Regions from separate parts of the Clostridium nitrophenolicum genome, predicted to be linked through region 2. Evidence: riboswitches for the same ligand, from Rfam matches in the RefSeq annotation. Region 2 holds a riboswitch; each other region holds the start of a gene.
What was found. A riboswitch is a leader RNA that binds a small molecule or an ion and turns the genes downstream of it on or off. The one in region 2 is predicted to bind cyclic di-AMP.

Region 1 (7,750 bases), 1.3 Mb from region 2:
ATCCTTTATTACATTCCCAGAAGAATCCACTGGTTGAAGAGATACTAACGCCTTTACATCCTGTGTAGAACCCTTTAAATCACATCTGGCAACTGCACTACTTACAGATTTAATTGCATCTGATGGACCATTTATTTCTACTTCAGTACTTTTTAATATAGGCTGCATTGCAAAAAATCCCTCTTTAGTTTTGCCCTCTGTTATTACCTTAACTGATACAGTTTTTTGCTTTAGCTCATCTAGTGTTATTGTCACCCATAAATTTTCACTATTTACTATTCTTACGTTTTCAGGGCTTTTTCTCACCGTAACTGGAATTTTGTTTTCTCCTTTTTTTACCACATATGCTCCTACATCCGATTCCAGTTTAAAATCTTCAGGCTTTACCGAATATATATCCGAAGCATTTCCTCTTATTGTTAGAGTTGCATTTAACTGTTCTTCCCCTACTGATACCAGCTTTGATTGTGATAATACATCTTTATTTATTACTTGTACTGGTACAGAAATTTTGCGCTCTCTCATAGGATTTTCTACATTAAAAATATATAACCATAGTATAGTTGATGTGATAACGCAGCATATTCTAATTATTATTTGCTGCCTTTTATTTTTCTCTTCCATACCATCACCTGCTCTCTAAAAGTCAGCTTTTTTTGCTGTCTTCTCTTAATTATTCTAATAAGAATATCTTTAAGTCTTTCTTTCGTATAATTTCTTGTAAGAACACCATTTACCGCAAGTGAAATATTACCGGTTTCTTCAGATACCACTATAACTAGGGCATCAGAGTTCTCAGATAAACCAATAGCTGCCCTATGTCTGGTTCCTAACTTTTTGTTTATTTCTTGATTATTAGTTAGTGGCAAAAAACATCCTGCAGACACAATTCTATCATTTCTGATTATTGTAGCTCCATCATGCAGTGGAGTGTTAACCACAAAGATATTTTCAAGAAGAGCAGAAGACACCATTGCATCTATCTTAGTCCCAGTATTTATTATATCTCCTAAGCCTGTCATTTGTTCAATTACTAGTAACGCACCTGTTCTAGTATCAGATAAATTTTCTATAGAATTTACAACTTCAGTTATAACTCTTTCCATTGTTTCTTCATCTTCTAAAATGTGTTTATCATTAAATGCAGTTCTTCCTAAGTGCTCTAAAGCACGACGTATTTCTGGTTGAAAAATGATGATAAATGAAAGAACTCCTATCGTTAATGTTTTAGTTAGAATCCAATTTAGCATTGTCAAATTGAGAAAGCTACTGACCGGAATAAGTAATATTATAAATATTATTCCCTTTAAAAGTTGTTCAGCTCTAGTTTCTCTCATCAGCATATAACCTTTATAAAAAATATATGAAACTACCAATATATCCATTATGGAAGATATGCCCATATTTTTAATTGAATTAACTACAATATCTAATATTTCCACCCATTTCACCGCCCTTATAAAAATACCTATTTACAATTATACACTATTTAATGTTATTTATTTCAATACTCAAGTTTATTTTATAAAATATTAATAAAAAAAGTTATACCCTGTATTTTTTTTGAATTAATGGGTACAATACCATTAGCCTAAGTTTTTTATTAAACACGGGGAAACCAAAATTTTGGGGTGAATCGCATTTTGCGTAGGTTATGCCTTTACCGAACCCGTCAGCTAACCCCGTAGGTAAAAGGAGAGGATTATATTGAAAAAAATTACTTTTTTTATAACAATCTTGTTGACACTTTTACTTTTATCTGTTAACAAGGTAAATGCCATGGATTCAAATAATTCGGATTCGACATTATTTAATCAACAAGATCAAGTAGTTCAAGTTTTTAACTGCTCAGACCAAAAAGTATATATTACTCAAAAAGATATACACTTAATGGCTCAAGTAGTTTATGCAGAAAGTAACTGTGAACCTTTTGAAGGCAAAGTAGCTGTTGCTTCTGTAATACTAAATCGCTTAAAATATCCGGAATTCCCCAAAACCGTAGAAGGTGTAGTTAAACAAAGAGGAGCCTTTTCTTGCGTAATAAATGGAAATATAAGTGCAGCTCCTGATGAAGATTGCTATAAGGCAGTATTCCAAGCATTAAAAGGAGAAGATCCTACTGAAAAGGCAGTTTTCTTCTACAATCCTAAGATAGCTACATCTCAATGGATGAAAAATATAAATAAAAAGAATGTTAAAACCATTGGAAATCACGTTTTTTTTGTAGTTAACTAGACATACTTTTGTTTTAGCTATAGGCAGCTAAGCACATATATAAATAGCCTCATACATATCTTAGTATATGCATGAGGCTATTTGTTTATTAAATCACATGAAAATAAAAAATAAGCCGATAAAATGGTATATTCTCGGCTTATTTTTTATTTAATTTTACCTAAATTGAATCTAAATATGAAACAGCACTTAATGCTGCCACCTGACCTTGACCTGCAGCTCTCATATATTGGTACGGCTTGCCTGTGCAGTCACCTGCAGCAAAACATCCTTGAATGTTAGTTTTCATGTTTAAGTCTACTTTTATATGTTCATTATCCATAGCAATGCCTGGAACAAGTTGATTTGGCGCTACGCTATCCTTTAATACAAATACTCCATCAGTAACTAATTCTCCATTTCTCAATATTACTTTGCTTACTCTATCTTCCCCTTGTATCTCTAAAGGTCTATCATTAACCGTCTCAATGTTATTTCTCAAATTATAGTTTCCATTATACATCGGTACGTAATATAATTTCTCTGTCAATTCACTTACGTAATTGGCTTCTTCCTCAGCATCCTTATTATATCCTATTATTGTTACTACCTTTCCTTTGTAAAGAGGCGCATCACAGGTTGCACAATATCCTACTCCTCTTCCCAAAAACTCTTCTTCTCCCTTCAATGGTTTTGTATATTCCATGCCTGTAGCAATAATAACTGACTTTGCCTCATACATTTTGTCATTTACCATTAAAGCGAAATAATCACCCATTGCATAAATATTGTTTATTCTCTCAGTGGTTACACCTATATCCATAACATTCATATGCTTTTCAAACTGAGCCTTTAACTCAGTTCCTGTAATATCATAAAAGCCTAAGTAATTATTTACTTTAGGAGCTTTAATTAACTTATTACTAAAATCCGCACTTCCAAATAAGATAATATTTTTATTTCTAACTCTAGAATTTATCGCTGCTGATAAACCTGCTGGACCACTACCTACAATAGCTATATCATATCTCATCTTTTTCACTCCCTAATTGTACTTATAATAATTTGTATATTTTAAAATATATTAAACACTTAAAAGATTATAATACAAAATGACAAATTAACATTATGGTTAACTTGTCATTTCTAAATCATAGATTATATATGCTTTTCTATTAAACCTTTTATTGCTTCCTTAGGTCTAAAGCCCACTATCGTCTCAACTATATTTCCACCCTTAAATACCATTACAGTTGGTATACTTGAAATTCTATGCTGAGTTGATGTAACAGGATTATCATCAACATTTAATTTGAAGAATTGAGCTTTGCCTCCAAGGTCTGAAGCTATTTCATCTATTATTGGAGCAAGCATTTTGCATGGTCCACACCAAGAAGCCCAAAAATCTACAACTACAGGCACTGAAGAACCTTCAACGGTGCTAGAAAAATTTTCGTCTTTAATTTCTTTTATCATAATTCCACCTCCACTTATACCCCTATTAGGTATATTATATATTAATTTTATCCTATATAAAAAACATAGTCAATGGTTTTTAATAATTATTATCCAAATAAATAAACTACATTACTTTACATAGTTAGTCTATTCTTTATTTTTAATTATATGTATGAGCAAAATATTTATTAATATTATAAAATTAAAATATTACTAGTCTAATTCCTTACTAATGCCTTTGTTATAGAGTTATTATAAATAGAGTTTGGATATTTATCTATAAGTTTTTGGCTGTAACTCTTTGCTTTATCTTTATCTACATCTTTATATATTATTACCAAGTTATAAAGAATAGTCTCTTCATAATCTCCATTGCTAAAATTTTCGTCATATTGTGTATAATATTTTATAGCATTTTCAGCATCACCGGATAATTCATAGCTACTTCCAAGCATATAGATTATATGAGAATACAAATAACTTTGTCCCCCTAAATTATAAGCCTTCAAAAGATATTCCTTAGCTTCTAAATAATTTTTTGCATTAATGTATTCAGAACCTTTATTATAAAAGTAATTTATACCTTCTTGAAGTAACAATTCATAAGCTTTTGATATAGTAAGCTTATCATTGATAGACAGGTTCTTATCTTTCCAATTCATATATTCATTATATATATTCTCAAAATTTTTGTTTTCAATATCATTTTTTATATTATCTGCTGGAAATACTTGAGCTTCTGATTTGACACTTGCTATATTATTTTTTGCAGCATTATTTTTTGCTACATCACTTTCTTTTATAGCACTCTTGCTAGTCTCTTTTTTTGTATCATTATTTTTAAAAGTACTTTTAACATTATTCACATTCATAAATAGCCTGCTTATAGTATCATGTTTTGCAAAATTTATTACTACTAAAGTGAAAGCTAATATACATACTATTCCACCAAATGCACAGGCTATTTTCTTTGCATCTACTTTTGAATTAATCATACCTAATTTTTTTAATTCGTTCTTGTTTTCTTTAGCCATATCGTTATTTTTGTCAATCTTTAGCACCTTCTCAATATGAGAAAGTGCCTTATCATAATTACCCTTGTTTATGCAACAAATTGTGATATAGTTATTTACGTTTATATAATTATAGTCACTTTGCGAACACTGATCCAAAATTCCTAAAGCATCATTTATTTTTAGCTCTTTAATAAGCCTTAAAGATTCACAGTAAAGCCTTTGTCTTTCGCTATCTTTTTTACTATCACTTAAATATCTTTCTGAAACTCCGTCTTTATTCACTTGGCAATTCATTTTCCAAAGCTTCTGACAGGTATCCAAATCACCTTTTAGATAATAAAGTAGACCTTTTAAGTTAATAGCTGCAGCATTTTTTATATCTAATGAAATACTTTCTTCACTGAGTTCTATAGCCTTATCAATATAACCATTATTATACTTTTCTAATGCCTTAATGTATGCTTTTTTGGATTTGTCCATGTATCATTCTCCTCGGTTTATCTACTGGTTAGCTCCATTAATTGTATATATAAGCTTTCCTGTAGAGCTTTTTACTTCCATTTGTTTATTCAGATTTATATCAAAAGAATAAATAGTCCAATTTTCTACATGTGATTTATTATAGTCGTCATCATCATAAACATTTACCTTTAGACTTATATTATTACCATTCTTTTTCGTTGACATAATTTGTTGTTTTTTATCTGGAGTTTGAAAAATCAACGATAATTTTCCTGTAGTAACATTAAGTAAATATAAATTCCCTCCTTTAGAAACAGTACCGTGAGCTGAACCTATTATTACCATTAAGTTTTCATTATCTGCCCATTCTATATATCTTGGTGAAATTTTTTGGTTATCCGCTATTTCAAAGCTAAAGATATTTTCGTTATTATCCTTTACAAATATTTTTCCTACACCTTCTTCTAATGCTTCTGAACCTCTTCCTTCTATGCAAGCTGCATTATTTCCATTGCTACTAGTTATCCATGGTGTATTAAAACTTATTTTAGTTTCTTTAGAAGCTTGCTGTTTTACAATCTTAGGTATGTTAGCATTTTGCTTATTAACTGTGCTTGTATTATTTTTTGTTTCTTTAGAGTTATTTTGGCTATCATTAGTCTTTTCATTATTATTATTTTGTTGTACTGATGTCTCATTATTTACAGCAGTAGATTTATCTTGTTTATTTGAACAAGCAGTAAGTCCAAATGCTAATATCATTGATACAGAGCATAGTACACATATTTTTATTTTCAAGTTCTTCATATAAATTCCTCCTTATACAGTACAAATAATAATATTTTTAGTTCTATATCTTATATTATATACTAAAATTATACCTTAAAGTTGATATTTTAACAAAAATAAACCCTAAGCTTGATTTTTATCTGGCTTAGGGTTTATTTTTGTTAAGTTAAGTAAACTATATAATTAATTTTGCATTATCAACTGTTTTGCTTTTAATATGGAAGATGCACTCATGGAGAATTCATCTAATCCATATTCTACTAATGTAGCGATAGCTTTTTCATCGCCAGCCATCTCTCCACACATTCCACACCATTTACCTTCCTTATGCGCTGCTTCTATAGTCATTTTTATAAGTCTCAATACTGCAGGATGCATTGGATTATAAAGGTATGATATTTTTTCATTCATTCTGTCTGCTGCTAAAGTATATTGAATTAAATCGTTAGTTCCTATACTAAAGAAGTCTACATACTTAGCAAGTTCATCTGCACAAACTGCTGCAGCAGGTATTTCAACCATTATTCCTGTTTCAAGATTTTCATTGAAATCTTTTCCTTCTTTTTTCAACTCTTCCATACACTCTTTAAGAATTTCTTTAGCTTGTAAGAACTCTTCTAATGATCCTATCATTGGGAACATTATTTTAAGATTACCAAAAGCTGAAGCTCTAAGTAATGCTCTCAATTGAGTTCTAAATATATCTTTTCTATCTAGACAAATTCTTATAGCTCTATAACCTAGGAATGGATTCATCTCTTCTGGAAGCGGTAAATATGGAAGTTTTTTATCTCCACCTATATCAAGTGTTCTTATAACTACTGGTCTTCCTTCCATTTTTTCTACTGCATATTTATATGACTCAAATTGTTCTTCTTCGCCTGGCATATCATCTCTATCCATATATAAAAATTCAGTTCTAAATAAGCCTACTCCATCTCCACCGTTTGCTAGCACTTGATGGACGTCTTCTGGCTTTCCTATGTTTCCCGCAACTTCAACACGCTTTCCAGCTTTAGTAACGGTCTTAACACTTATTAATTTTTTAAGTTCTTCTCTTTCTTTTTGAAAAGCTTCTTTTTTTGCTTCATATTTTTTTATCGTTTCAATATCTGGATTTACTATGGCAACTCCTTCAATACCATCTACAATAATGGTATCTCCATTTTTTACTGATGAAGTTATATCTTGCAATCCAACTACAGCTGGAATTTCTAAAGTTCTTGCCATTATTGCACTATGTGAAGTTCTTCCTCCTATGTTAGTTAAGAATGCTACAACCTTGCTCTTATCAAGCTGAGCAGTATCAGATGGTGTTAAGTCATGTGCAACAACTACTGTATTTTCTGCCATTAAATCTGAATCTCCTGATATCTTACCTAGTAAGTTTGCAAGAACTCTTTTTCCAACGTCTTTTACATCAGCGCCTCTTTCCCTCATGTATTCGTCTTCCATAGCTGCAAATATTCCAGCGTACATATCTACAACATCTTGAAGTGCTTTTTCAGCATTGATTTTATTACTCTCTATTCCCATTTCAACAGCACCTGCAAATTCTGGGTCTTCTAATAGCATTGCATGACTTTCAAAAACCGCCGCCTTGTCTGCACCCATTTCTTTTGCTGCTTTTTCTTTTATATTTAATAGCTGTTCCTTAGAAGCTTCTAGAGCTTTTTTAAATCTCTCCTTTTCAGCCTCTACATTCTCTATTACTCTCTCTTCTATGTTTAATTCATTTTCTTCTTTTACTACAACTGTACCTATAGCATATCCTTTTGAAGCTGCAATACCTATTTTCATTTTTCTTCCTC
Region 2 (7,750 bases):
AGGCTACAAATTAGATATTGTAAATAATTGCGATTTATCTGGAGCAGCAATGTGGAGGTTAGGTCTAGAAAATAGCGATTTCTGGTCAACCATTGCTTTAAGACTAAATAAATAATGATTTTATTCAATTGAATATTTTATTTTATAAAGAATTTCTTAGATTCAGATTTGAATCTGCAACTTATCTGAATCTTGGATAATTCTTATCCAGTGCATAATAATTAATTAGTTAAACTTTAATAATTATTATATAGATTTTAAATTTATATAGAAAAGGGGATGTAAATATACTAATAAAAATAAAATTTATTTACATTCCCTTTCCTATATTGTGCTTTTCTTTAATGAATAGCTCGTTTTCTGTGTATTTTCCCCGATACTTCTACACTCCCAATAGTAACAAGAGCATTTTCATCGAAGCCATGCACAATTGATTTCAATTTAGATATCTCTAGACGTGTTACCACAACATATATTACATTTGTCGGCCTTCCCATATATGCTCCTTTACCTTTAAGCAGAGTAACACCTCTACCAAGCCTGGCCATTATAGCCTCGGTTATATCAGTATATTTTTCTGATACAATAAAAACGGCCTTCGATTCATCTAACCCTTCAACAGTAATATCAATAACCTTAAATGCAATAAAGTATGCTATTAATGAATACATAGCTCTATCCCATCCAAAAATAAAACCCGCACTACTTAGTATAAATAAGTTGAAAGACATTACTATTTCTCCAATGGAAAATGATGAGCTTTTATCCATTATAATAGCTACAATTTCTGTTCCATCTAATGAACCACCATTTCGTATTATCAGTCCAACACCAGCTCCTACTATTATACCTCCAAAAACAGAGGCTAATAATACATCCTGAGTTATACTATCTATAGGTTGAAAAACTGTTACTCCAATTGATAACATAGTTACTGAAAATAATGTAGAAAGTGCAAAGGTTTTTCCGATTTGTTTGTATCCTATTAACAAGAAAGGGGCATTCAATATGAAAATATATACTCCTAGAGGAATTTTGGTTAAATAATTTAAAATAATCGAAATACCCGTTATTCCTCCATCTATTATATTATTAGGTATGAGAAACACTTCCAAACCAACTGATACTAAAGTAGCTCCCAACATCATAAAGAAAATTCTACTTATTACTCTAAAATGCTTATTATGCTTTTCTGTCATATATTACCTCCCTTACTTACTTATAATATTATATGGTGCTTTTTTATTCTTTGTTAAAATAATATATTACTTTAACAAAATTACTTATAATATAATATACTTATATATATACAGATTAATGTTTTATTTTTAAGCAAAAATTTTCTTTACATATAAATAAAACTGTTGATGATATTATGTTTTATAATACCACCAACAGCTTTCATATTATTGCTAAACAAGTTTAAGTTTTCGTAAAGCATCATCGTATTCTTTTATTAAAATAATTTTTTCTTCCTTAGAAGCAAAAGAAGCTTCTATTCCATTTTTTATTACCTTTAATATATCCTGCAGCGTAAATCCCTGCTCTTTTATTAAATAATTATATTCGTCAATTATAGATACATTTGAGACAGTAATATTATCTGTATTTATTGTTACAACTAATCCTTCATCCAAATACGTCTTTACTGGATGTTCATTGTAAGACTCAACAGCCTTTGTGTTTACATTACTGGTTATGCAAACTTCTAGAGGAATCTTATTGTCCTTTAGATATTGGACTGTATTTTCATCCTTAAATGCATATACACCATGACCAATTCTTTCTGCGTGCAATAATTCAATAGATTTTATTATGTTCTCATGTATACCAGTTTCACCTGCATGTATAGTACAATGAAATCCATAACTATTAGCTAAATCAAAAGCTTCTTTATGAAGTTCTGGTGGAAAATCATGTTCATTACCTGCTAGGTCTACTGCAACTATTCCCTTATTAAGATATCTTTTAGATATTTCTACTAATTGCTTACTTGTTTCGATGCTCTCATGTCTCATGGCACATACTATTAAATTGGACATTATTCCATACTTTTTCTTACTATCTTTCATTCCCTTTAAAACTGTCTCTATAACCTCTTCTGCTGACATCCCTTGTTTGGTGTGAAAAAATGGTGCAAATCTTATTTCGATATATCTCACATTTTGTTTTGAAAGATCTTCTAACAATTCACAAGTTATTCTATATATATGTTCATGTTTTTGCATAACTTTTATTGGTAAATCAAATTTATCTAAGTACTCTTTTAACGAATTACACTCTCCAAGGATTTTCACACATTTTTCAAACTCTAATAATTCTTTTGTTGGAATTTCAATATTTTCTTTTTCAGCAATATCAAGTATAGTTTCTGTCCTTATGCTGCCATCTAAATGGCAATGCAATTCTGTTTTAGGTAAAGCCTTAACAATTTCTATCAAATCCATTATATCCCGTCCTTCTAGTTAACATTTAATGTACAATACTATATCTTATTTTTATCTTGGGATATATTTTATCACAAAAGCTTAAGCCCTGCATTTTTTTATTTAAAACTAGATTTACAGTCATTACCAAAAGTTTTAAAATTATTTATAACAAATAGTTTAAATGGGGGATGTGGAAATGAATAACTGTATACTAATTAAAGATTTTAATTTTTCTATAAATCCTTATGAAATATCAAAAAAATTAAATCTTTCTCATGATAAGAATATTAGAATCGTAGAAAGTTTGGCAAAGGAAGCTGAAAAGATAGCGGTTCCTAAGACTGTTTTTAAGGAATGTTTTATATGTAAAAGAGGAGATAACTTTGTAGCGTTAGATGGAATAAGATTTAATAGTAGAGTTATTAGTATAAACTTGAGTTCAGAAAACAGAGCTTTTCCCTATATAGTTACTTGTGGTACCGAACTCAAACATTGGTGTGATTCTAATAATAATAAATTTGAAAAAAAGGTTGCTGAATTTATAACCCAAGAAATCTTAATTCAATGTCATACCCTACTTAAAAATTACATAGAAAAAAACTTTAATACAGGAAATTTAGCAAGAGTAAATCCAGGTTCCACTGTAGATTGGGATATTAAAGAGCAAAAAAATATTTTTAGTATCTTAGGAGATAAAGTTATCTCTACAGGAGTTGTCCTTGATAGCAATTTCTTTATGTCTCCCGAAAAAACCTACTCTGGAATTTATTTTCATAATGAAACTGATTATAAGAATTGTTATATGTGTAATGCTAAGGTTTGTCCTTTAAGAGAAAGAAATTATGATGGTAGTTACTACGATAAATACTTTAAATAGAAAATAGTTATATATATGCAGAAAAAGAACATCCGTGGATTTCATTTACGTAAATCTACGGATGTTACTTATGTTGAATTCAATTATTTATTCTCTTCATAAAGAAACTTTTTAATTCTATAATAACTATATTCATCACCTATTGCTATGAAGATATCACCTTCTTCAAATATAGCATGAGGTCCTGGAGAAAGTATCAAATTCCCTTCCCGTCTTATACCTATTATGGTAGCACTTGTATTTTGCCAAAACTTGCTTTCCGATATAGTCTTTCCAATAATATTGAGCCCTTTATCTATTTCAAACTCAAAAGGTACAAAAGGATTAGTACTGGCAAATCTATTGGAATAATCTATAAGTTCTTTAATTACTCCTTCTATTTTTCTTTCTAATACATTTTTCTCCTCTAGCAAATCTAATACTTCTTTTCTTAAGGAATTCACAGAACCTATATCTTTAAATTTATCTATAAACCTTAAACAGTTATCTACGGATTTAACAGTAATTCCACTGCCTTTTGTTACTTCTACTATATCCATTTCATTCAAAAGAATGATTGCCCTTCTAATAGTTTCCGGTGAGACGTTATAATGACTTGCAAGAGATGATCTTCCATAAAGTTTATCACCTATAGAAAAATCTCCACCTACTATTCTATTTGCTATATCAATTGCAATCTTTTGATATACAGGTTTCGTCACATACTCTTCTGACATTTTAAATTTTGTTTTAAGATGTACTTCATCTTAAAACAATTCCCCCCTTCAAATATGTTGGATTAATTAAATCCATAAATAGTATAGGTTATTCTTTCTATTATGTAAATAATAATTTAACAACTTAGCTAAACTTATAATGAATAACTTTATCTGGATCTTGATTTACATTAAAATAAGAACATTTAGAATTTTGTACAAAATGTAAACTAATACTCAAATTCGAAATAGTTACATTGGTTATTAATGACATGCAACAACTTGTATGTTATAATAAAGTTGTTACTATATTTTGAAAGAACGCTGAATCCTAAAAAGAACGGGGGAACCAATACTTCGGGGCGAATCTCAATTGAGATTGGGTAGGAATAAACCTCCCGTCCGAGTCCGTCAGCTAACCTCGTAAGCGTCAAAAGAGGGGGTATTTTATATGATTAAAGTAGGCTTAATAGGTTTAGGCAAAACAGGACAACATATAGCAGAGGGAATTTTAGAACAAGCTAACATGGAAATTGTGGCAGTAATTTGCAGTGCAGAGAGTTCAAAAAAAGGAATGGACTTAGGAGAATTACTTGGAAAGCACAAAACAGGAATAAAAATAAGCACTTCTGATGAGCTGGAATCTATTATTTTTAAAACTAAACCTGATGTAGTTATAGACTTCTCAAGTCCTAAATCAACTATGGAAAATGTTATAACACTATCTAAAATGAAGGTGAACTTGGTTATAGGCACTACAGGTTTTACTAAAGAAGATATTGATAAGCTTCAGAGTATAGCCTATAAGTTTAGCAACGGTATAGTGTACGCACCCAATATTACCTTAGGTGTAAATGTAGTAATGCTTTTAAGTAATATTGCAGCAAATATATTAAGTAACTACGATTTTCAAATTACAGAGATCCATCATAAGAATAAAAAAGATGCGCCTTCAGGTACTGCTTTAAAACTATCCCATGAAATAGAAAATGGACTTGAAACAGCAGGAGTATATAATAAAGATATACCTATTCATGCTGTACGTGCTGGCGGCGTGGTAGGAAAGCATGAGGTTCTTATAATTGGAGAAAATGATAAAATAGAGATAAGCCATGAATCTTTTTCAAGAAAAGCTTTTGCACTAGGAGCTGTTAATGCAGTAAATTATATTTATAAAAAATCTGGATATTATGAAATGAAAGATATATTGGACCTTAAGAAAATATTGTATGGATATATTAATACTTTAGAAAGTGCCTTAGGTTAACAAAAATAAATTTAATTTTAACTCAAAAAATAGGGTTTCAAAATGAAACCCTATACAGTTACCTCTGTATTCTCATTATATTTAGATCTATCATGAACATTCCAAGTAAAGGATAAAAATACTATAGCAAGTACACAAGATACTAAAAGTAGCATAAATCCGCCGTTCCAACCAAACCTATCTACAATTATCCCCATTACTATTTCAGCTACAACCTGTCCTCCCATATATCCAAAAAGGCCTGTAAAACCAGCTGCTGTACCGCCTGCTTTTTTAGGAACCATATCTAATGCGCTTACACCTATAAGCATTACTGGTCCATATATTAATGCACCTATAATTGCTAGTGTAATATTTATAACTATAAGACTACTGCTGTTCCAATAAACGAATACACCTAACGTAACGCCAATCATACAAATTATACCCATTGGTGCACGACGACCGTTAAATAATTTATCACTTATCCATCCAACTATTATAGTTCCTGGAATTGCTGCATATTCATATATCTGAAAAGCTATAGCTGTATCTTTACGAGTAAAATGCTTTGCTTCTTGCAAATATGTTGGAACCCAATTTATAACTCCATATCTAACTAAGTATACAAAAACGTTTGCAATGGCAATAAACCACAAATACTTATTATTCAATACATACTTAAATAGTATTTCTTTACCTGTCATTTCCCTTTCTCTATCATCTACATTTACTTCTGGATAATCATTTTTATATTCTTCTATTGGAGGAAGTCCAACAGATTGTGGTGTATCCTTAGCAAATATAATAAATAATATACCACCAACAATAGCTATTATAGCTGGTAAATAAAACAAACCCTTCCAACTTCCAAACATTGAAACACCAATTAAAGCAATAACCGCTATAAATCCACCACCGACATTATGGGCAGTATTCCAAATAGACATTTTAATTCCACGCTCCCCATCGGAGAACCAGTGAGTCATTGTTCTTCCACATGGAGGCCATCCCATTCCTTGAAACCAACCATTTAAAAGCATTAATATAAACATAAAAGTAATACTTGATGTAATTGGGAAAAATAAATTTACAACTCCCGAAAGTATTAAACCTGCTGCTAAAAAGTATCTTGGATTTGACCTGTCTGATAGATTACCCATAACAAATTTACTTATTCCATAAGATAATCCAAGAGCTGAAGCAACAAATCCCAATTGTGTTTTAGTAAAACCTTGAGTTATTAAATAGGCTTTAGCTAAAGAAAAGTTACTTCTAACAAAGTAATAGATAAGATATCCTATATAGATACTTAAAAACACCTGTATTCTGTATCTTTTATAGGCTGAATCGATTTTTTCTTCTGGCAGCCTACTGATATGAGGTGCAGGCTTAAAAATTCCAAACATTTAAAAAGTCCCCCCTTGTATTGTAATATATTTAAACTCTAATTTTAGAGCTTTTCACTTTTTTATGATATAAATATGAATTAAACAAGGTATTCCTCTTCTTCATTAGTTTTTTCTCTATCATGAAGATTCCAAGTTAACGCAAGAAATAATGTTCCTAAAATACAAGCACAAACAAGCATCATAAAAACTAAGTTCCAGCCATTGTATTTAAGGATTACACCTATCAGCCAATCTCCCAAAGCCGTTCCAAATAAATATCCAAACAACCCTGTAAAACCTGCAGCTGTCCCAGCGGCTTTTTTAGGCACTATATCTATCGCTGCAATTCCAACGAGAACTACAGGAACATAGATCAAGCAACCTATAAGCATTAAAGCTATTACATCAACACTATAATTATCTGCTGGATTCATCCAATAAAGTAATATAGCCAGTGTCACAAAAGTCATGCAGATGGCTGAAATTGGTCCCCTTCTACCTTTAAAGTATTTATCACTTAACCAACCTGAAACTAATATTCCTGGTATGCCAGCATATTCATATAAAGAATAACATCTTTGTGAAAGCCATTGAGGCGCTCCCTTTACCGTAGTAAGGTAAAAAGTACACCAATCTAAAACTCCATAGCGAACCATATATACAAATATATTAGCTATAGCTAAATACCACAAAAACTTGTTATTTAATACATACTTAAACAGTATTTCACTTGCGCGTAATTCTCTTTCTCTGTCTTCTACACTTGCTTTCGGATAATCATTCTTATACTCTTCAATTGGAGGCAGCCCGCATGATTGAGGCGTGTCTCTTAAAAATATAAGACAAGCTATACCTATACATATAGAAATAATTGCGGGGAAATAGAATAGGCTTTTCCAGGTACCAAAAATAATTATCCCAATACCTGATATAGTAGCCAAAACTCCTCCTCCCAAATTATGAGATACATTCCATATAGACATTTTCACGCCTCTTTCTCTATCTGAAAACCAATGAGCCATTACTCGTCCACAAGCTGGCCATCCCATCCCTTGAATCCAACCGTTAATAAACATGAGAATTATTATTAAATCTATGTTTGATGTAATTCC
Region 3 (7,750 bases), 1.6 Mb from region 2:
AGACTTTGTTATAATAATGACCTATGAATGGGGCTGGTCTGGAGGCCCTCCTATGGCCGTCGCACCAATAAATGAAGTTAGAAAAGTAATTAACTATGCAGTATCTGTTATACCTCCTGATAAAATTATGATGGGAATGCCTTTATATGGATATGATTGGACACTGCCTTATACACCAAGAGGAGAATTTGCAGAAAGCATAGGAAATCAAGCGGCCATTGATAGAGCTGCAGCTCGTGGTGCGGCAATAAAATATGATGAGACAGCACAATCGCCTCATTATAACTACTTTGACGACAATGGAAAAGAACACGTTGTATGGTTTGAAGATGCCAGAAGTGTTGAGGCTAAATATAAGTTAGTTAATGAGTATGGTTTAAGGGGAGTAAGCTACTGGGTATTAGCACAACCTTTCCCACAGAATTGGCAAGTCTTAGATGATATGTTCCATATTACTAAGGTTATAAAATAATATAGGGGTAAAAGTCCGAAAGTTAACTTATACAACCGGATATGTTTCCAAGCTTCAGCACGTTAAAAACTTTTAGCCGGTCTAAAGCTTGTGTTTTAAGCAGAGAACCAAAATCTGTGATTTTGCGTGAATCGGTTAAGCAGACATACAAAATCTTTGATTTTGATATGGTCGCTTACTCAGTGAGTACTCCTCTGACATAAGGAAGAGGAGCTTCATATAACATTAAGGCGCTGTGCTCAGTTCGGACCAACATATCAATTACCATTAATACGTTGCTCGTGAAAAGCCATTCAGGCTTTTCACCAACTTAAAGTTCTAAGGTTCTCTTAAAACCCATCGCTAAGATTGACACAAAGTTTTTAAATCTACTTTAGCTTTGGAAACATATCCCACTGTATAAGTTAACTTTCTAGCCAATTTCCCTATATAGAATAAAGAACAAGAAGTATAATAAAAAGGTTACTGCACGCACAGTAACCTTTTTATTTTACAATATATACCTAATCTGTATTATGTTTAATTATAGTAAGAGAACACCATATTATCTACTCTTAATGCTACAGTTTTTGACCAAAGCCATGTATTTTTTGTACTATCATCAAAATAGTATAAAGCTCCATTCGTTGGGTCAGCACCATTTAAAGCCTCATAAGCTGCTGTTATTGAGTCTTGAGTAGCAGGTTTATTAATCCATCCATTTAAAACTGGTGAAAACTGGTAGTAACCAGCATCTTTTTGATATATTACATCGTTTATGCTCTTAGGGAAACGAGAATCTTGAACTCTGTTTATTACAACAGCACCAACAGCTACTTTTGCAGTATATGGCGCACCTTGAGCTTCAGCAGTAATTAATCTTGCCAAAAGATCTACGTCACTAGCAGTATATGAAACTACAGGTGTAGATACTGCAGGCTTTGATGGTGTAGATACTGCAGGCTTTGAAGGTTGAGCCACGGTACTTGATGCAGTTCCTGGTATATTTAATGATTGTCCAGGGTAAATTAGGTTGTCCCATTTGTTGTTAGCTTGTCTTAAAGAAGACAATGAAACCCCATATTTTTGTGCTATTAAGTAAAGACTGTCCCCAGATTGTACAGTATAAGTTTTTGCTGAAACGTTTAATACCTGCCCTGGATAAATAGTGCTGCTTGAAAGTCCATTATTCTGCATTATTATGTTAGCAGTGGTGTTAAAAAGTTTACCTATTTGATATAGTGAGTCACCATAGGTAACCGTATAACTAGCAGCATGTACAGATTTAGCAGATACAAGTGATAATGATAAAGTTAGCAACAATGCTCTTAATTTTTTTGATTTAAACATATTCTTCCTCCTCTTTTGCCTCCGAGGTTAGCTGACGGGTTCGGGTTGAGGTCCCCTACTTTTAAATCTAAAAGATTCACCCCTAAAATTAAATCCCCCGTACTCCAAATGGAGATTCGGCTTACTTGCAAGTGTTATTGTAACAATATTCGAGGAGTAATTCCATATAGGATTAATGGGATTAAGGGATAAAAAATCCATTATGGGAATTTACCAAGGGTCTTAAATTTACATATTAGACATCAAAATGTAAAATAGGTATTTAAGATAAGTATCAAATCTATTTATATAGAAAAATTGACCAGAAAGTTAACTTATAGGTCAGGATATATTTACAGTTCTGCAGTAAGATTAAATACTTTTTCTATGAGTCTTAGCGAGGAATTGCAGAAAAGACTTAGAACTTATATAGTGGTGAAAAGCCTAAATGGCTTTCCACGAGCGACTTATCAATGCTAATTGATAAGTTGGTCCGAATAGGGAGACTAAATATTATTTAATTTTGGATATGACCCAATGTTTATCGGACTTTTCGATAGTTAATTCAGCATTTACATATCCAGCATCAAGTTTAGCAGTCATTAGATGAAAATTTATTATTGCTTTATATGTGATGCGGTTGATTTTTTTATACTCAGTTATCTTATAACTTTCTATCCATGGACTGGAAGCACCAGTTATCCAGCTTGTATTATTAAGAGATTTCTCCATTTTAGCTTTTAGACTTTTACTAAGTACAGCATATTGTAAGGCACCATTTCTCGTCTTTACACCTTTAGCCCATATGTCTACAGCATCTTCAGGGGAAGCAGCACCAAATTCATTAATGGATTCTTTAAATAAGGTAACAACACCTTGTAATATATTTACAGTATTATTAGATTCATTTTCTTTATAATTTAAATAAGTATGCACTGTCTTTAATGATTTTAGATTAAACATTACAGTATTACCTCTTATAAAAATAGTTATTATTCATTATATTCATATAATAAACATAAGTGAAAAGGCAAAAGAAGGTAGGGCAATAATAGTAGTAACTCATGAAATGGGATTTGCTAGAGAGGTTGTAAATAGAGTGCTTTTTATGGCTGATTTTCTTCTACTATGCTTTAGAATCTATAATTTAATAGGCCTATAAATCAATTTTAAACTTTTGTATATCATCTAATCCTCGATAAATTTCTTTTCTTGGAAAATTGCTTTTATTTAATTCTTCATCACTCTTTTTAAGCAGTGAATTATAAAATTCAATTGCGACTTCATATACTTCAGGTGAATTATTCTTTTCTAATTCATCAAAAATTAAATCTTCTGCTTTATTATAATTTCCATCATGAAATAACTTGTTAAAAATTATTTTGAATGTATCTACTGAACTCATTTGGTGAATATTAACCTTCTCACTATACTTTTCTTTTTTATTAAAAATAATTTTTCCAAAGGTTTTCCCAAATTGTTCAATAAGCTTTTCGATATTCATAATACTCCACCTTAATTCTTTTATTAATGCCTGTGACAAGTGTATATTTATTATAACATAATTTATCCGATGTCTACCGCCACTAACACCCCAACGTACTCTGTGAAAGTGATTCGCACCAAATAGAAGATTTAGGCTCTCTGCTTTTCTTAAAGTTGGGGGTAAGTGGCGCTACGCCCCTGGATAACGGCTTCTAAGCTTCAGATGGAGTTTAAAACTACATCTGAAGCCAAGAATCCTGTTTATACAACCTTTCATACTTCTGAAATATTAAGTTAGGGGAATTAAAAAATTACTTTTCTAATATATATATAGGGAAACTAACTAGAAAGTTAACTTTTGGACAAGTAGTCCTATATTAAACGTATATTTAGGAGGGATTCATTATGCAAAGATACTTCTACAATTATCCATACTTAAAATATCCAAATACAAATGTTAAAAATAATCTTATGACTTTATATGGAAAGGGGAATATAAAGGTTAAGCCTGATATAGCAGTAGCTAGCATAGGAGTTATAGTAGAAAATAAAGATTTAAAAGTAGCTCAAGCAGAAAGCATCGAAAAAGCCAACAGAATATTAGATACACTTAGAAGAATGGGCATCAAAGAAAGGGATATAAAAACTGAAAATTACACCATAACCCCAGAATATGATTACATTGAAGGAAAGCAGGTGTTTAGAACATATAAAATTACGAACACATTTAGAGTTACACTAAGAGACTTAAGCAGAATTGGTGAAATCATTGATGCAGCTGTAGCTAGTGGAGCTAATGTTGTAAATAACATTACTTTCACCATTGACAATCCAGAAAAATACTATATCCAAGCATTAAAAATTGCTGTAAGAAATGCTTTAGAAAAAGCAAGAGAACTTGGAGAGACATTAAATGTTATTGTTAACAATACCCCAATTAGAATAATAGAAGAAAAGAAGGAACCTAGACCTGTATACCGCCAAGCTGTACTAGCAGCGTCAACTGAAGCTACACCTATAATGGAAGGGGTAATTGAAATTAATGCAGAGGTGAAGGCTATTTTTAATTATTTAGCTAAAACATTTTAAAGTACAGCTTGAATTATATTATCGACTTTAGATAAGCTAATACTAAAGGAGTGATAATAGATGAAGAAAGATGAAGTTCCAAAACCTAACAATGAAGAACTATTAAAAAAATTGAGCCCTACTCAATATAAAGTAACGCAGGAAAATGCCACTGAAAGACCTTTTGAAAATGAATTTTGGAATCATAAAGAAGCAGGATTGTACGTAGATATAGTATCCGGTGAGCCTCTTTTTAGCTCATTGGACAAATTTGATTCAGGTTGTGGATGGCCTAGTTTTGTTAAACCATTAGAAAAACAAAATATAAAGGAAAAGGCAGATTTTAGCCATAATATGCACCGCATAGAAGTTAGAAGTAAAAATGCTGATTCTCATTTAGGTCATGTATTTAATGATGGTCCACAGGATAAAGGTGGGCTTAGATATTGTATAAATAGTGCTGCATTAAGATTTATTCCTTTTAATGAACTTGAAGAAAAGGGATATGGAGAGTACGTAAAATTATTTAAAAGTAAATAGTTTAAAAAAAACAATTTGCAATTAAGTATTGTAAATTGTTTTTTTATTATAGTTGTACTAGGCCGAAAGTTAGTTTCTCTATATAGATATTCACCTGGATGTTTGACTTATTGTAAGTATTTATAGTTGTACCTCTTCTGTACTGTCAATAATTTTAGAATAGATATTGATATTATACATATAAAATGATATTATAAAATAAAAAACCGTCTGGTCGGTTTTGGAGGTTTGTTATGTCTCCTAAAATTAGTGAAGAATCTAAAACACAGAAAAAAAGCTATATAATTGATAATGCCATGAAATTGTTTTCACAAAAAGGCTTTGTGGAAACCTCAATGGAGGATATCGTAAAAGCTACAGGAATGAGTAAAGGGGGAATATATAATTATTTTAAGAGTAAGGAAGAGATATTTTTAGCAATTGCTGAGGACAGGTTTAATAAAAGACATAGCTTGATAGAGAGCTTTGAAAAATCTGCTAAAAGTACTGAGAAATTAAAGAAATATATTCAGTGGGTTCTAGGTGAATTGTTTGACGAAGATACATTGTTGAATGCCAAATTTACCTTTGAATTTTGGTCAGTAGTTTCAAGAAATCCAGAGACTTTAGTTGCAGCCCAAAAAAGATATACATTATTTCATAATGATTTAGCAAGTATATTGAAACAGGGGATTGACGACGGAGAATTTAATTCTAAATTGGATATAGATTCAATGATTTACATTATATTATCATCCACAGATGGAATTGGATTTTTCAATAGTGTTATGGGCATTTCTCTTACAGAAGCTATAATAGAAAACCATATTGATATGATATTAAGAAAACTTATTGGGGGAAATGAATATGATAATTTATAAAAAATGCTCAGAAGTAGATATTGACTTAGTTTTTAATGCTTTTAACAATGGATTTGAAGATTATATAATAAAAGTACAAATGTTACAGGAGTTTTTTATAAAAAGATTTTTTGGCTCAGAGGGAAATAGCTTAGATTTGTCCTTTATTGCATTAGATGAAGATAAACCTATTGGTGTAGTTCTTGGGGGAGTCAAAGTTTATGAAGGTATAAAAACTATGAGATGTGGTACATTAGCAATACAGAAGGGATACAGAGGATTAGGAATAAGTCAACAGTTAATGAAGCTTCATAAAGAAGAAGCTGTCAAACAAGGCTGCAGACAGTTGTTTTTAGAGGTTATTGTAGGAAATGATAGGGCTGTAAATTTTTACAAAAGATTAAATTATGAAAAAATATATGATTTAAGTTACTATATATTAGACGACATAAGTAAAATACAGAAGAATAACAAAATAAATTTAATCATAAAGCCAATGGATACTGCTGGATTAAAAGTTATACGAGAAAAAATATTAGATGTGCACATTAATTGGCAAAATGATGTAGATTATTTAGAGAAGTCAGAAGAGCAATTGACTTTAGCTGCATGCACTGAAGATAGATTAGCTGGAGTTATAAGTATGAATAAGAATGGCAAAATAAATTTTTTATGGGTAAATAATTCTTTTAGAAACAAAGGTGTTGCAAAAGAGTTAATATTGGAAGGAAGTAAAATCTTAAATTTATCTAAGGTCACGTTAGGTTTCCCAAATAATTCATCTATTCAAGGATTTGTAAATCATATTGGGTTTACACAGGATAAAATAGCACAATATGAAATGTACTATACATTATAAAAAATTTAATATAAGCCACAAAAAATAAAAAAATTATAAAATTTTCAAGTTTTTGTGGCTATTTTTATAAAAAGAGGTATATAATAATTCATTTTTCTTATAATATTGAATTTCTCCCTCATGTAGAGGTGGCTTTAAGTAATGTTATCGGCAATTTAGTTTTAGAATTACATAGAAGTAGAAATTTTTTGAAAAATTATTTTGCTATTGAATATTAATCCATAAGATGATAACTTTATTTTATTGTACAAAAAATAAATACTAATACAGTTTTGTGACAGATGTATTAATAAATTAAAGGAGGGACATAAATGGATACTTTAAAGAAGTTTATAGGATACTATAAGCCTTATAAAAATATGTTTTTTATGGACATGTTTTGTGCTCTTACACTTTCAGCAATTGATCTTGTGTTTCCAATAATAGTAAGATATATGCTGAATGATGTATACACAAATAAAACTAGTGATCAAATAATTAAATTTGTAGCTCTAATTGGAGTTGCTCTGCTAGCAATGTATATAATAAGATATTTTTGTCAATATTATATAACTTCATGGGGACATATAATGGGAGCTAAAATGGAAGCGGATATGAGAAGTGATATTTTTAATCATCTTCAAAAGTTATCTTTTTCATATTACGATAACAATAATACAGGCAAGTTGATGTCTAGAATAATTACTGACCTTTTTGATATATCGGAATTAGCACATCATGGCCCAGAAGATTTGTTTATTTCTATAATTAAAATATTAGGTTCATTTATAATACTTATGAATATAAATGTTAAGATTACTTCGGCATTATTCTTTTTAACTATGGTTATGTTATATTTCTCATACTTCTATAATAAAAAAATGAAGTTTATCTTTATGAAAAATAGACAGAAGATAGCAAATGTTAATGCTCAAATTCAAGATAGTCTTTCTGGTATTAGAGTAGTAAAATCATTTTCAAATGAGGAAGTTGAAAATAGTAAGTTTAAAAAAGGAAACATGGAGTTTTTAGAAACCAAAGAAGCAGGATATTTTATTATGGGAAAATTCTTTAGCGGAAATGGTTTCTTTCAAGGTATCTTATATCTTACTGTTATATTATTAGGTGGAATATTCATTAGTAGGGGAGAAGCAAAGGTATCGGACCTAGTTATATATATTTTATATATAAACATATTTT

Region 1: it holds a riboswitch for cyclic di-AMP, as region 2 does, so the genes downstream of both, ACZ5N4_RS25270 (cell wall hydrolase) here and dapB (4-hydroxy-tetrahydrodipicolinate reductase) in region 2, are expected to answer to the same signal.
Region 3: it holds a riboswitch for cyclic di-AMP, as region 2 does, so the genes downstream of both, ACZ5N4_RS11515 (cell wall hydrolase) here and dapB (4-hydroxy-tetrahydrodipicolinate reductase) in region 2, are expected to answer to the same signal.

Annotation. Positions count from the first base shown of each region.
Region 1 covers NZ_AP042469.1:5,345,633-5,353,382, forward strand. The annotation lists gene ACZ5N4_RS25260 (CdaR family protein) at 1-624, opposite strand, end outside; gene cdaA (diadenylate cyclase CdaA) at 594-1,442, opposite strand; cyclic di-AMP (ydaO/yuaA leader) riboswitch at 1,579-1,705, shown strand; gene ACZ5N4_RS25270 (cell wall hydrolase) at 1,708-2,235, shown strand; gene ACZ5N4_RS25275 (NAD(P)/FAD-dependent oxidoreductase) at 2,396-3,247, opposite strand; gene trxA (thioredoxin) at 3,373-3,690, opposite strand; gene ACZ5N4_RS25285 (tetratricopeptide repeat protein) at 3,891-5,168, opposite strand; gene ACZ5N4_RS25290 (DUF4652 domain-containing protein) at 5,190-5,957, opposite strand; gene ptsP (phosphoenolpyruvate--protein phosphotransferase) at 6,123-7,739, opposite strand.
Region 2 covers NZ_AP042469.1:884,951-892,700, reverse strand. The annotation lists gene ACZ5N4_RS04070 (cell wall-binding repeat-containing protein) at 1-115, shown strand, start outside; gene ACZ5N4_RS04065 (YitT family protein) at 342-1,199, opposite strand; gene add (adenosine deaminase) at 1,413-2,447, opposite strand; gene ACZ5N4_RS04055 (hypothetical protein) at 2,626-3,306, shown strand; gene ACZ5N4_RS04050 (GntR family transcriptional regulator) at 3,390-4,022, opposite strand; cyclic di-AMP (ydaO/yuaA leader) riboswitch at 4,314-4,447, shown strand; gene dapB (4-hydroxy-tetrahydrodipicolinate reductase) at 4,453-5,268, shown strand; gene glpT (glycerol-3-phosphate transporter) at 5,319-6,656, opposite strand; gene pgtP (phosphoglycerate transporter protein PgtP) at 6,737-7,750, opposite strand, start outside.
Region 3 covers NZ_AP042469.1:2,460,200-2,467,949, forward strand. The annotation lists gene ACZ5N4_RS11510 (glycoside hydrolase family 18 protein) at 1-472, shown strand, start outside; gene ACZ5N4_RS11515 (cell wall hydrolase) at 992-1,801, opposite strand; cyclic di-AMP (ydaO/yuaA leader) riboswitch at 1,803-1,933, opposite strand; gene ACZ5N4_RS11520 (hypothetical protein) at 2,294-2,743, opposite strand; partial or broken gene ACZ5N4_RS11525 (peptide ABC transporter ATP-binding protein) at 2,802-2,897, shown strand; gene ACZ5N4_RS11530 (DUF6483 family protein) at 2,937-3,284, opposite strand; gene ACZ5N4_RS11535 (SIMPL domain-containing protein) at 3,671-4,354, shown strand; gene msrB (peptide-methionine (R)-S-oxide reductase MsrB) at 4,415-4,873, shown strand; gene ACZ5N4_RS11545 (TetR/AcrR family transcriptional regulator) at 5,107-5,733, shown strand; gene ACZ5N4_RS11550 (GNAT family N-acetyltransferase) at 5,720-6,571, shown strand; gene ACZ5N4_RS11555 (ABC transporter ATP-binding protein) at 6,883-7,750, shown strand, end outside.